2 regions of the Streptomyces sp. NPDC054770 genome follow, and region 1 is predicted to be linked to the other one. Evidence: predicted binding sites of a transcription regulator. Region 1 holds the regulator's gene; the other holds the start of a gene.
What was found. Region 1 encodes HrcA, which represses chaperone genes, less so after heat shock. Its sites were predicted from a motif close to TTNGCACTCNGNNNNNCNGAGTGCNAA; they were not measured.
Positions count from the first base shown of each region.

Region 2: the regulator HrcA is predicted to act here: its motif matches at 2,112-2,138, upstream of groES (co-chaperone GroES).

Region 1 covers NZ_JBSHBL010000112.1:362-6,853, reverse strand. The annotation lists gene ACWGKQ_RS47680 (SpoIIE family protein phosphatase) at 1-929, shown strand, start outside; gene hemW (radical SAM family heme chaperone HemW) at 970-2,202, shown strand; partial or broken gene ACWGKQ_RS47670 (Uma2 family endonuclease) at 2,306-2,883, shown strand; gene ACWGKQ_RS47665 (DUF3097 domain-containing protein) at 2,861-3,676, opposite strand; gene ACWGKQ_RS47660 (MBL fold metallo-hydrolase) at 3,711-4,433, opposite strand; gene hrcA (heat-inducible transcriptional repressor HrcA) at 4,608-5,624, shown strand; gene dnaJ (molecular chaperone DnaJ) at 5,625-6,492, shown strand, end outside.
Region 2 covers NZ_JBSHBL010000004.1:226,789-233,280, reverse strand. The annotation lists gene ACWGKQ_RS06435 (polysaccharide deacetylase family protein) at 1-358, shown strand, start outside; gene ACWGKQ_RS06430 (polysaccharide deacetylase family protein) at 355-1,173, shown strand; gene ACWGKQ_RS06425 (pirin family protein) at 1,305-2,072, shown strand; gene groES (co-chaperone GroES) at 2,285-2,593, shown strand; gene groL (chaperonin GroEL) at 2,712-4,337, shown strand; gene ACWGKQ_RS06410 (ester cyclase) at 4,467-5,174, opposite strand; gene ACWGKQ_RS06405 (SDR family NAD(P)-dependent oxidoreductase) at 5,275-6,048, opposite strand; gene ACWGKQ_RS06400 (MOSC domain-containing protein) at 6,145-6,492, opposite strand, start outside.

The sequences.
Region 1 (6,492 bases):
GCCGTCCGCTCGGCACGCTCGTCATCGGCCGCAGCGGCCCGGACGGCATCCCCGACGAGATCACCGGCCTGGTGGAGGACTTCGGCCGCCGGGTCGCCCTGGCCATCGGCGCGGCCCGCCAGTACGCCCGCCAGGCCACCATCAGCGCCGTACTCCAGCGCGGGCTGCTGCCCGGCGCGGTCGCGGAGATCCCGGGCGTGCGCAGCGCGCTCGTCTACGAGCCCTGCGACAAGGGCGGCCCCAGCGGCGACTTCTACGACCTCTTCCCGGCCGGTGACGGCCGCTGGTGCTTCGCGGTCGGCGACGTCCAGGGCAAGGGCCCCGAGGCCGCCGTCGTGATCGGCCTGGCCCGGCCCTGGCTGCGGCTCCTCGCCCGCGAGGGCTACCGGGTCGCCGACGTCCTCGACCGGCTCAACCAGCTCCTCCTCGACGACGCCACCGAGGCCGCCGACGCCGCCGCCCGCGCCCTGGTCGCCGCCGGCGGCCGCACGATGCCGCCCGGAGACGGCCCGCAGACCCGGTTTCTCTCCCTCCTGTACGGCGAACTCGCGCCCCTCGACGGCGGCGGCATCCGCTGCACCCTCGCCTCCGCGGGGCACCCGCTGCCGCTGGTCCTCGGCCCGGACGGGGAGGTCCGTACCGCCGCCCACCCGCAGACCCTCCTCGGGGTCGTCGAGGACGAGACGTACACCAGCGAGACGATCGAGCTCGGGCCCGGCGACAGCCTGCTGTGCGTGACCGACGGGGTCACCGAGCGCCGCTCCGGCAGCCGCCAGTTCGACGACGGCGACGGGCTCGCGCGGGCGTTCGCCGGCTGCGCGGGGCTCAGCGCCGACCTGATCGCCGAACGCATCAGGCGGCTCGTCCACGAGTTCGGCGGCGGACAGCCGGAGGACGACCTGGCGCTGCTGGTGCTCCAGGCGGAGTGACCGAGGCCGTACAAGAAATCGGTACGGGACAATGGGGGACATGCCTTCCGCACTTCCCGACGGCGAGCCCGTCCCCGACGACGGCACGCTCCCCGCGTCCGCGCTCGCCGGTGCTGCCGCCCGCCCCCTCGGGTTCTACCTGCACGTCCCCTACTGCGCGACCCGCTGCGGCTACTGCGACTTCAACACGTACACGGCGACCGAGCTGCGCGGCACCGGCGGTGTCCTCGCCTCCCGCGACAACTACGCGGACACGTTGATCGACGAGATCAGGCTGGCGCGGAAGGTCCTCGGTGACGACCCGCGCGAGGTGCGCACGGTGTTCGTGGGCGGCGGTACGCCGACGCTGCTGGCCGCCGCCGATCTGGTACGGATGCTGCACGCGATCCGTGACGAGTTCGGGCTCGCGGCCGACGCGGAGGTCACGACGGAGGCGAACCCGGAGTCCGTCGACCCCGCGTATCTTGCGGCGCTGCGGGAGGGCGGCTTCAACCGGATCTCCTTCGGCATGCAGAGCGCCCGGCAGCACGTGCTGCGGGTGCTCGACCGGACGCACACCCCCGGGCGCCCCGAGGCATGCGTCGCCGAGGCCCGCGCGGCCGGCTTCGAGCACGTGAACCTCGACCTGATCTACGGCACCCCGGGCGAGTCCGACGACGACTGGCGGGCCTCCCTGGACGCGGCGATCGGGGCCGGTCCCGACCACGTGTCGGCGTACGCGCTGATCGTCGAGGAGGGCACCCAGCTGGCCCGCCGGATCCGCCGCGGCGAGGTCCCGATGACCGACGACGACGTCCACGCCGACCGCTACCTGATCGCCGACTCGGTGCTGGCGGGGGCGGGTTTCGACTGGTACGAGGTGTCGAACTGGGCCACCTCCGAGGCGGGCCGCTGCCTGCACAACGAGCTGTACTGGCGGGGCGCGGACTGGTGGGGTGCCGGGCCGGGCGCGCACTCGCATGTGGGGGGCGTGCGCTGGTGGAACGTGAAACACCCGGGGGCGTACGCGGCGGCGCTGGCGTCCGGGCGGTCGCCGGGGGCCGGGCGGGAGGTCCTGTCGGACGAGGACCGGCGGGTGGAGCGGATCCTGCTGGAGCTGCGGCTGCGGGAGGGGGTGCCGCTGGGGCTTTTGAAGGAGGAGGGGCTGAAGGCCTCGCGGCGGGCGCTGGGGGAGGGGCTGCTGGAAGTCGGGCCGTACGAGGAGGGGCGGGCCGTGCTGACGTTGCGGGGGCGGTTGCTGGCGGATGCGGTGGTGCGGGATCTGGTGGACTGATCACTCGGGGGAGTGGATCGGTGCGGAACGCCGGTTCGGTCCGTAATCTGCTTCGTACGCTGCTGCCGTAGTTGACGGCGGCAGAAACCGGAGGGCCACGGAGATGACCGCTGTGGACGAGCGCGGGATGACCAAGTTCTTCGAGGGGTTCGAGCCTCCCGAGGGCATCAAGGTTGAGCTCCTCCGGGGGAAATCGTGATGATGGCCGCTCCCGACCTGGTGCACAACCGGATCGTGACGGAAGTGCAGGACCAGATCCCGCGCAAGCGCTGGGAACGTCTCCAGACGACGGATCTGGACATCATTGATGAGGCCAGTGAGCCTATTCCGGACCTAGTGGTGCTGGAACGGGGGGTGGCTCCAGCCTCAGGCAATCTGGTGCCGTCCCAATCGGTCACCTTGGTGGTCGAGGTGGTCTCGAAGACGAGCGTCGACCGGTACTACGGGATCAAGCGGTCCATCTATGCGGCAGGCAAAATCCCTGCTTACCTGATCATCGATCCGATCATGGCGCACTGCGTCTTGCTGTCCGACCCCGTGGGTGAAGGAGACCAAGCCGACTACCGAGGTCAGTGGATTACGAAGTTCGGCGATCCGGTGCTGCTCGAATTGCTCGGCGCCGAGCTGGACACGAGCGAATTCGGGACTCTCACCGGGGTCAGGCGTCACCGGCTCCCGTGACAAAGTCGATCAGCTCCTCCACCCGCCCCAGCAGCTCCGGCTCCAGGTCCTTGTAAGAGCCCACCCGCGCCAGGATCGCCTGCCACACCGCGCCCGTGTTCTCCGACGGCCAGCCCAGCGCGCGGCACACCCCCGTCTTCCAGTCCTGCCCGTGCGGGACGCGGGGCCACGCCTCGATGCCCAGGGACGACGGCTTCACCGCCTCCCAGATGTCGATGTACGGGTGGCCGACGACCAGGGCGTGGTCGCTGGTGACCGACTGGGCGATGCGCCACTCCTTGGTGCCGGGGAGCAGGTGGTCGACGAGGACGCCTAGGCGGGCGTCGGGTCCGGGGGCGAACTCGGCGACGATGGCGGGGAGGTCGTCGACGCCCTCCAGGTACTCCACCACCACGCCCTCGATGCGCAGGTCGTCGCCCCAGACCTTCTCGACCAGTTCCGCGTCGTGCCGGCCCTCCACGTAGATGCGGCCCGCGCGGGCGACACGCGCGCGTGCGCCGGGGACGGCGACCGAACCGGAGGCGGTACGGGAGGGGCGCACCGGCCCCGCGGACGCGGGGCGTACGAGGGTGACGGCCCGGCCCTCCAGGAGGAAGCCGCGCGGCTCCAGCGGGAAGACGCGGTGCTTGCCGAAGCGGTCCTCCAGGGTGACCGTGCCCGCCTCGCAGCGGATCACCGCGCCGCAGAAACCGGTACCGGGCTCCTCGACCACCAGACCGGGTTCGGCGGCCACCTCGGGCACCGGCTTCGGCTTCTTCCACGGCGGGGTGAGGTCGGCGGAGTACTGGCGCATTCGGATGACGATAGGAGAAGCCGATCCGGTGTGCCTACGACACGCCGAAGCGGGCCGCCAGGGCGTCGCGTTGCGCCCGTACGAAGGCCGCGTCCACCACCGCTCCGTGACCGGGCACGTACCGGGCGCGATCGCCGCCCAGGGCGAGCAGGCGGTCCAGGGCCGCGGGCCACCGGGACGGTACGGCGTCGGGGCCGGCCTGCGGGTCGCCGGACTCCTCCACCAGGTCGCCGCAGAACACCACCTCCGGGTCGCCGGGGACCAGGACCGCGAGATCGTGGGGGGTGTGGCCGGGGCCCACATTCGCCAGCAGGGCCTGGCGGCCGTCGCCGAGGTCGAGGGTCCACTCGCCGGAGACCAGGTGGCGGGGGAGCGGGAGGGCGTCCGCCGCCTCCTCGGCCTCCGGCGCCGGCAGACCGTTGCGGATCGCGTCCAGACGCAGTTCCTCCCGGTCGAGGGCGAAGACGGCGTCCGTGCCCACCGCCGCGTACAGGTCCGCGCCCGCGAAGGCGGCCGCCCCGAAGACGTGGTCGAAGTGCGGATGGGTGAACGCGAGATGGGTCACACGGCGGTCGGCCAGCGCCTGCGCCTCCGCGCGCAACCGTGCGCCCTCCGCCAGGCTCGACCCGGCGTCCACCATCAGGGCCGTGCCCACGCCCAGGACCAGACCCGCCGTGCAGTCCCAGCCCGGCAGCCGGCACCGGCCGACCCCCTCGGCCAGCTGCTCCCAGCCCAGCTCTTCCCAAGTCACCGTCATGCCGCGACGCTAGCCGTAGAACGCCATGGGTCCTGACCGACCTTGCCCAGTCAGTACCCCACGGCCGTACACTGGGCCGGGGATGCTGGCACTCGCGTTCGCCGAGTGCCAGACGAAAGACCCGAAGGACCCGAAAGGCCACGGGGACGACTTTCTGGAGGTGTGGCGCGAGAGATGCTGAGTGAACGCAGGCTTCAGGTGTTGCGCGCCATCGTCCAGGACTATGTCGGCACCGAGGAACCGGTGGGTTCGAAGGCGCTGACCGAGCGGCACAACCTCGGGGTCTCCCCGGCGACCGTGCGCAACGACATGGCCGCCCTGGAGGACGAGGGATACATCGCCCAGCCGCACACCAGCGCGGGGCGGATCCCCACCGACAAGGGCTACCGGCTGTTCGTCGACAAGCTGGCCGGTGTCAAACCGATGAGCGCGCCCGAGCGGCGGGCCATCCAGAACTTCCTCGACGGCGCCGTCGATCTCGACGACGTGGTGGCGCGGACCGTCCGGCTGCTGGCGCAGCTGACGCGGCAGGTGGCGGTCGTGCAGTATCCGTCGCTGACGCGGTCGACCGTGCGGCATGTGGAACTGCTGTCGCTGGCTCCGGCCCGGCTGATGCTGGTGCTGATCACCGACACCGGGCGGGTCGAGCAGCGGATGGTCGACTGCCCGGCGCCCTTCGGGGAGACGTCTCTGGCGGATCTGCGGGCGCGGCTGAACAGCCGGGTCGCGGGGCGCCGGTTCTCGGACGTGCCCCGGCTGGTGGAGGATCTGCCGGAAGCCTTCGAGGTCGAGGACCGCGGCGCGGTCTCGGCGGTGCTCTCCACCCTGCTGGAGACACTCGTCGAGGAGAACGAGGAGCGGCTGATGATCGGCGGCACCGCCAATCTCACCCGCTTCGGGCATGACTTTCCCCTCATGATCCGGCCCGTCCTGGAGGCCCTGGAGGAACATGTCGTTCTCCTCAAACTCCTGGGCGAGGCGGGGGATTCGGGCATGACCGTACGCATCGGTCACGAGAACGCCTACGAGGGACTCAACTCAACGTCCGTGGTGTCGGTCGGCTACGGTTCGGGCGGCGAGGCAGTCGCCAAACTCGGCGTGGTCGGACCGACCCGCATGGATTACCCGGGAACGATGGGAGCGGTACGAGCGGTGGCACGGTACGTCGGACAGATCCTGGCGGAGTCGTAAGTGGCCACGGACTACTACGCCGTTCTCGGCGTGCGCCGCGACGCGTCGCAGGAAGAGATCAAGAAGGCCTTCCGTCGGCTCGCGCGCGAGCTGCACCCGGACGTCAACCCGGATCCGAAGACCCAGGAGCGGTTCAAGGAGATCAACGCCGCTTACGAGGTGCTGTCGGACCCGCAGAAGAAGCAGGTCTACGACCTCGGCGGCGATCCGCTCTCGCAGAGCGGCGGCGCGGGGGCCGGGGGCTTCGGGGCCGGTGGCTTCGGGAACTTCTCCGACATCATGGACGCGTTCTTCGGTACGGCGTCCCAGCGCGGGCCGAGGTCGCGTACGCGGCGCGGCCAGGACGCGATGATCCGGATCGAGGTCGAGCTCGACGAGGCGGCCTTCGGTACGACCAAGGACATCCAGGTCGACACGGCGATCGTCTGCAACACCTGTAACGGTGAGGGCGCGGCGCCGGGCACGTCCGCCCAGACGTGTGACATGTGCCGGGGCCGTGGTGAGGTCTCGCAGGTGACGCGGTCCTTCCTCGGGCAGGTCATGACCTCGCGGCCGTGTCCGCAGTGCCAGGGGTTCGGGACGGTCGTGCCGACGCCGTGCCCCGAGTGCGCGGGCGACGGGCGGGTGCGGTCGCGACGGACGCTGACCGTGAAGATCCCTGCGGGTGTCGACAACGGCACGCGGATCCAGCTCGCCGGTGAGGGCGAGGTCGGGCCGGGTGGCGGTCCGGCCGGTGACCTGTACGTCGAGATCCATGAGCTGCCGCACTCCACGTTCCAGCGGCGCGGGGACGATCTGCACTGCACGGTGACGATTCCGATGACGGCGGCGTCGCTCGGTACGAAGGTGCCGCTGGAGACGCTGGACG
Region 2 (6,492 bases), on a different contig from region 1:
GGGGCTGACCTACGACGAGCAGAAGCACGAGATCTGCGGCATGCAGGAGATCATGAGGAAGCAGTTCGGCAGGGCGCCGACGGTCTTCCGCCCGCCCTACGGCAACTACAACGGCGACACCCTGCGCGCCGCCAAGTCCTGCGGCATCAAGTACGCGCCGATCTGGGACGAGGAGGTGTTCGTCGACCACTGGGAGTACCGCGAGTGGGACCGCGGACTGCACCCCGGTGACATCGTCCTCACGCACTTCCGGGGCCGCAACGACTGGGACGGCACCATGGTCGACGACATGCGCCGCTTTCTGAACAAGGTCACCCGCGACGGCTACGCGGTGGCGCGCCTGGAGGACTACCTGTGAGCCGACCGAGGGCGACGGCCGCTGTCCTGGCCGCCGCCCTCCTGGCCGCCGTCCTGCCCGTGTCGGCCTGCGCCCCGTCCGTCGACCCCATCGAACGGCTCGGCAGGAAGGCGGCCGACCGGGTGCACCCGCACGGCCCCACCGGCCTGCCGCCGTACCGCCGGTGGGGCCTGGCCGCGCCCCTCTCCCCGGCGCCCCGCCCGCCGCTGCACCCGCTGTCCTTCCGCGCCGCCCTGCCGCCGGTCGTCGACCACATCCCCACGTCCGACCGGGTCGTCTTCCTCACCTACGACGACGGCGCCGAGAAGGACCCCCGCTTCGTCGACATGGTCCGCGAACTGCGCCTGCCGGTGAGCATGTTCCTCACGGACAGCGTGGTCGGCCCCGGCTACGGCCACTTCGCCCGCCTGCAGTCGGTCGGCGCGAGCGTCCAGAACCACACCCTCGACCACCCGGCCATGCCCGGGCTGCCGTACGCCGGCCAGCGCGCGGAGATCTGCGGCCAGCAGGAGAAGCTGAAGTCGCGCTTCGGCATCCGCCCCCGCCTCTTCCGTCCGCCCTACGGCACCTACGACACCACCACCCTGCGCGCGGCCGCCGACTGCGGGGTCACGGCGGTGGTCCTGTGGCGGGCGGCGATGACCCCCGACGGCATCACCTACCGCGGCGGGGACAAGCGGCTCCGCCCCGGTGACATCGTCCTGGTGGGCCCCGACGAGGCCCTCGGCCCGACCCTCAGGGAGCGCACCGCCCGGCTGCTGCGCCGGGTGCAGGCGAGCGGGCTGACGGTGGGTCGTCTTGAGGACTACCTCTAGTCCGGCAGGACTGCGAACTTCAATGCTCAAGTGATCTACGGTGCCCATAGCTGGCTCTTACAGGATAGTTGAACGCGTGATAACTTGAATATTCACGTTATCAGATCCTTGTGTGGAGCGGGAGGCACGGCATGGGCGCACTACTGGCACCCGGTGTGGAGGTGCGGCGCGGTGACGCGCGGCTCGAGAGCCGGCTGTCCTGGCTCGACTCGAAGCACTCGTTCTCCCTCGGCACGCACCGGCCGGACCCGGCCAACACGCACCACGGGGTGCTGCTGGTCCACAACGAGGACCTGGTGCAGCCCGGGACGGGCTTCGAGACCCACCCGCACCGGGACATGGAGATCGTCACCTGGGTGCTCCAGGGCTCGCTGGTCCATCAGGACTCCGGCGGCCACTCCGGGGTGATCTACCCGGGCCTGGCCCAGCGGATGAGCGCCGGCACCGGCATCCTGCACTCGGAGAAGAACGACAGCTACCGGGACGCCGGCCGGCCCCCCGCCGACCCCGTGCACTTCGTCCAGATGTGGGTCGTCCCCGACGAGGCCGGTGTCACCCCGGGCTACGAACAACTGGAGATCGACGCCGAACTGCTCTCCGGCGGGCTGGTCACGGTGGCGTCCGGCATGGACCGGCACAAGGACGCGAGCGCCATCCGGATCCGGAACCGGTACGCCGCGCTGTACGCGGCACGGCTGCGCCCCGGCGGGCGGGTGACCCTGCCCGAGGCTCCCTACCTGCACCTGTTCGTCACCCGCGGCACCGTGGACCTGGAGGGTGTCGGAGTGCTCGGCGAGGGTGACGCCGCGCGTTTCACGGCCGCCGGCGGGCACCGGGTGACGGCCACCGGCCCCGCCGAGATCCTGGTGTGGGAGATGTACGCCGCCGCCGCGCTGTAACACCCGAAGGGGGCGATTCCGGCGCCGCGCCGGTCGCAATTGGCACTCCGCTTGACCGAGTGCTAATCGCGGTCATAGTCTCGGCTCTGGCACTCGGCAGATGAGAGTGCCAACAACGCGACGGGCAGGTCCGGCACCCGCGACGACGGATCCACCTGGTCGCCACCTCAGACAGTTAACCCCGTGAGATCTCCGAAGGGGGAGGTCGGATCGTGACGACCGCCAGCTCCAAGGTTGCCATCAAGCCGCTTGAGGACCGCATCGTGGTCCAGCCGCTCGACGCCGAGCAGACCACGGCCTCCGGCCTGGTCATCCCGGACACCGCGAAGGAGAAGCCCCAGGAGGGCGCCGTCCTCGCCGTGGGCCCGGGCCGTTTCGAGAACGGCGAGCGCCTGCCGCTCGACGTCAAGGTCGGCGACGTCGTTCTGTACAGCAAGTACGGCGGCACCGAGGTGAAGTACAACGGCGACGAGTACCTCGTCCTCTCGGCTCGCGACGTGCTCGCGATCATCGAGAAGTAATTCACCTCAAGCACATTCTGCTTTGAGCTGCGCCCCTGGCCCCCGCGACCTTATGAAGCCGGGCGTCAGGGGCGCGGTTCGTTTCACCCACGTTTTCCGAGAGGGCTGAACCGCTCCCATGGCGAAGATCCTGAAGTTCGACGAGGACGCCCGTCGCGCCCTCGAGCGCGGCGTCAACAAGCTTGCCGACACGGTGAAGGTGACGATCGGCCCCAAGGGCCGCAACGTCGTCATCGACAAGAAGTTCGGCGCCCCCACCATCACCAACGACGGTGTCACGATCGCCCGCGAGGTCGAGCTCGACGACCCGTACGAGAACCTCGGCGCCCAGCTGGTGAAGGAGGTGGCGACCAAGACCAACGACATCGCGGGTGACGGTACGACCACCGCCACCGTGCTGGCCCAGGCGCTGGTCCGCGAGGGCCTGAAGAACGTCGCCGCGGGTGCCTCCCCGGCCGCCCTGAAGAAGGGCATCGACGCCGCCGTGGCCGCCGTCTCCGACGAGCTGCTCGCCTCGGCCCGTCCGATCGACGACAAGGCCGACATCGCCGCCGTCGCCGCGCTGTCCGCGCAGGACACGCAGGTCGGCGAGCTCATCGCCGAGGCGATGGACAAGGTCGGCAAGGACGGTGTCATCACCGTCGAGGAGTCCAACACCTTCGGCCTGGAGCTGGACTTCACCGAGGGCATGGCCTTCGACAAGGGCTACCTGTCGCCGTACTTCGTGACGGACCAGGAGCGCATGGAGGCCGTCCTGGAGGACCCCTACATCCTCATCAACCAGGGCAAGATCTCCTCCATCGCCGACCTGCTCCCGCTGCTGGAGAAGGTCATCCAGGCGGGTGCCTCCAAGCCGCTGCTGATCATCGCCGAGGACGTCGAGGGCGAGGCCCTCTCCACCCTCGTCGTCAACAAGATCCGCGGCACCTTCAACGCGGTCGCGGTCAAGGCGCCCGGCTTCGGTGACCGCCGCAAGGCGATGCTGGAGGACCTGGCGACCCTCACCGGCGGCACGGTCGTCTCCGAGGAGGTCGGCCTCAAGCTCGACCAGGTCGGCCTGGACGTGCTCGGCTCCGCCCGCCGTGTCACCGTCACCAAGGACGACACCACGGTCGTCGACGGCGCCGGCGACTCCGCGGCCGTCACCGGCCGTGTGGCCCAGATCAAGGCCGAGATCGAGAACACCGACTCCGACTGGGACCGCGAGAAGCTCCAGGAGCGCCTCGCGAAGCTGGCCGGCGGCGTGTGCGTGATCAAGGTCGGCGCCGCCACCGAGGTGGAGCTGAAGGAGAAGAAGCACCGTCTGGAGGACGCCATCTCCGCGACCCGCGCCGCGGTCGAGGAGGGCATCGTCTCCGGTGGTGGCTCCGCGCTCGTCCACGCCGCCAAGGTGCTGGAGGGCGGCCTCGGCAAGACCGGCGACGAGGCCACCGGTGTCGCCGTCGTGCGCCGCGCGGTCGTCGAGCCGCTGCGCTGGATCGCCGAGAACGCCGGCCTGGAGGGCTACGTCATCACCTCCAAGGTCGCCGAGCTCGAGAAGGGCCAGGGCTTCAACGCCGCCACCGGCGAGTACGGCGACCTGGTCAAGGCCGGCGTCATCGACCCGGTCAAGGTCACCCGCTCCGCCCTGGAGAACGCCGCCTCCATCGCCTCCCTGCTCCTGACGACCGAGACCCTGGTCGTCGAGAAGAAGGAAGAGGAAGAGGCCGCCGCCGCGGGCCACTCCCACGGCCACTCGCACTAGGCACCAGTCTCCGAGGCACCAGTCTCCGAGGCGTCAGTTTCTGCGGAAGCAGTCTCTGAGGAAGCCCCCGTTCCCGGTCGTCCGCCGGGAGCGGGGGCTTCGCCCCTCGCGGGTACTTCGATGGTCGGCCTAGTTCTCCAGCCCGTCCAGCGCACCGAGCTGTGTCAGCAGTCCCATCCGGTCGTACTGCAGCCAGCCCTCCGCCATCTTCCCGCCGGCGTCGAAGCGGTGGATCGTCGTCCCGGCCATGGTGACCTGCCGGCCGGTGTTTGGCAGCCCCAGGAACGCCGCCTTCTGCACCCCCGTCCACAGCCACCTGGTGCACACCCGGTCGCCCTGGGTGATCTGGTCCTCGACGAGGAACGTGAAGTCGAAGGCCCCGCGCCACATCTCCAGCTTGCGCCGCATCGCGTCCATGCCGATGGCGTCCTGGCCCTCGACCGGATCGTGGTCGTGGTAGTCCTCGGTGAGCAGCCCGTCCAGCGGAGCCAGCGGGCCGGCCGCGGAGATCGTCTCGAAGAACCGGCGCGCGGTGCCGGCGTACGACGGCTCGTCGCGCACCACGTCCAGATCGGTGAAGGTCGGCGTCCCCTCGCAGAGCGCCAGCAGCTCGTGGAACACCTTGTCGGTCTCCGGGAGACGCGAGTTCCGCATCGCCTCCTCGTACGACGGGAACTCCACGATCTCCACGACGTGCTCCGCGTCGGTGCGGTCCCTGCCGACCAGCGTGTGCGTCGCCGTCCGCTTCCCCTTGGTCTGCTCGACCCACCTGTCCATCAGCCGGTCCATCTCGTCGAACCGTCTGGTCCTGCACTCGATGAGCTGCACGAACGTCATGACACCGCCTCCGGCCCCCCTGCGGGCGCGACCGAACGACACCATCGTCTCACCGGCCCCGTTCCGGTGTGTCCCGGTATGTCCCGACGTGGGGGGTGGGCTACTGCGGCCCGTACTTGCGGCCCGTCTTCGAGCTGATGCCGCCCAGCAGCCCGCGCGGCGCCACCTTCGCCAGGCCCGTCAGCACCTTGTAGCGGGGATCGGGGATCGACAGCGTCTTCCCGCGCGCGAGGTCGTCCAGCGCGGCCGAGACCAGTTTGTCGGCGTCCAGCCACAGCCAGCCCGGGATGTTGTCCGTGCCCATCCCGGCCCGCTGATGGAACTCGGTACGGACGAACCCGGGCGCCAGCGCCATCAGCCGGACCCCGCTGCCCGCGAGATCACGCGCCGCGCCCTGGGTGAACTGCACGACCCACGCCTTGGAGGCGCCGTACGTCCCGCGCGGCACGAAGGCCGCCACCGACGCCACGTTGACCACACCGCCGCGACCGCGCTCCCGCATCGCCTCGGCCGCCGCCGCCGTCAGCCGCAGCACCGCCTCGCAGTGCACCTTGAGCATGCGCAGCTCGTCGGCCATCGGCACATCGAGGAAACGGCCCTTGTTGCCGAAGCCGGCGTTGTTGACCAGCAGGTCGACCGGGTTCTTGCGATCACTCAGGCGCGCGGCGACCGACTCGATGCCGGTGTCCTCGGCGAGGTCGGCGGTGAGCACCTCCGCCTCGATGCCGTGCCGGTCGTGCAGCTCGGTCGCCTGCTCGCGCAGCCGTTTGGTGTCCCGCGCCACCAGGACGAGGTTGTGCCCGTCAGCCGCCAGCCGCCGCGCGAACGCGGCACCGATCCCCGCGGTCGATCCCGTAATCAGAGCCGTTGTCATGGCCCAAGGGTAGTTACCCGGACCGACAGCGTCCGCTGTGCGCACCGGGTCTGCGAACCGTGAAGTGCCGGTGAACGGGATGCGCGTGACGGCCGCTCAGCCGCCCTGCGCCGCCATGTGCTTCCGCGCCTGCGCCAGCGCCTTTGGGTGCAGCGCCGCGCCCGCCGCGAGCAACCGGGGCAGCAGCTCCCGCTCGGTGGTGACCGCGCGGAACTGCATCGCGGCCGTCACCCCGTGCTCCGGCCGGAGCACGATCTCGATCGGGTCGCCGGCCCTGATCTCGCCCGGTTCGATCACCCGGAGGTAGGCACCGGTCGCACCCTTCCGCGTGAATCTCTTCACCCATCCCCGCTCGCCCAGATGGCCCTGGAAAGTGCGGCACGGGATGCGCCCGGAGGTGACCTCCAGTACGGCCTGGGAACCGATCCGCCAGCGCTCGCCGAT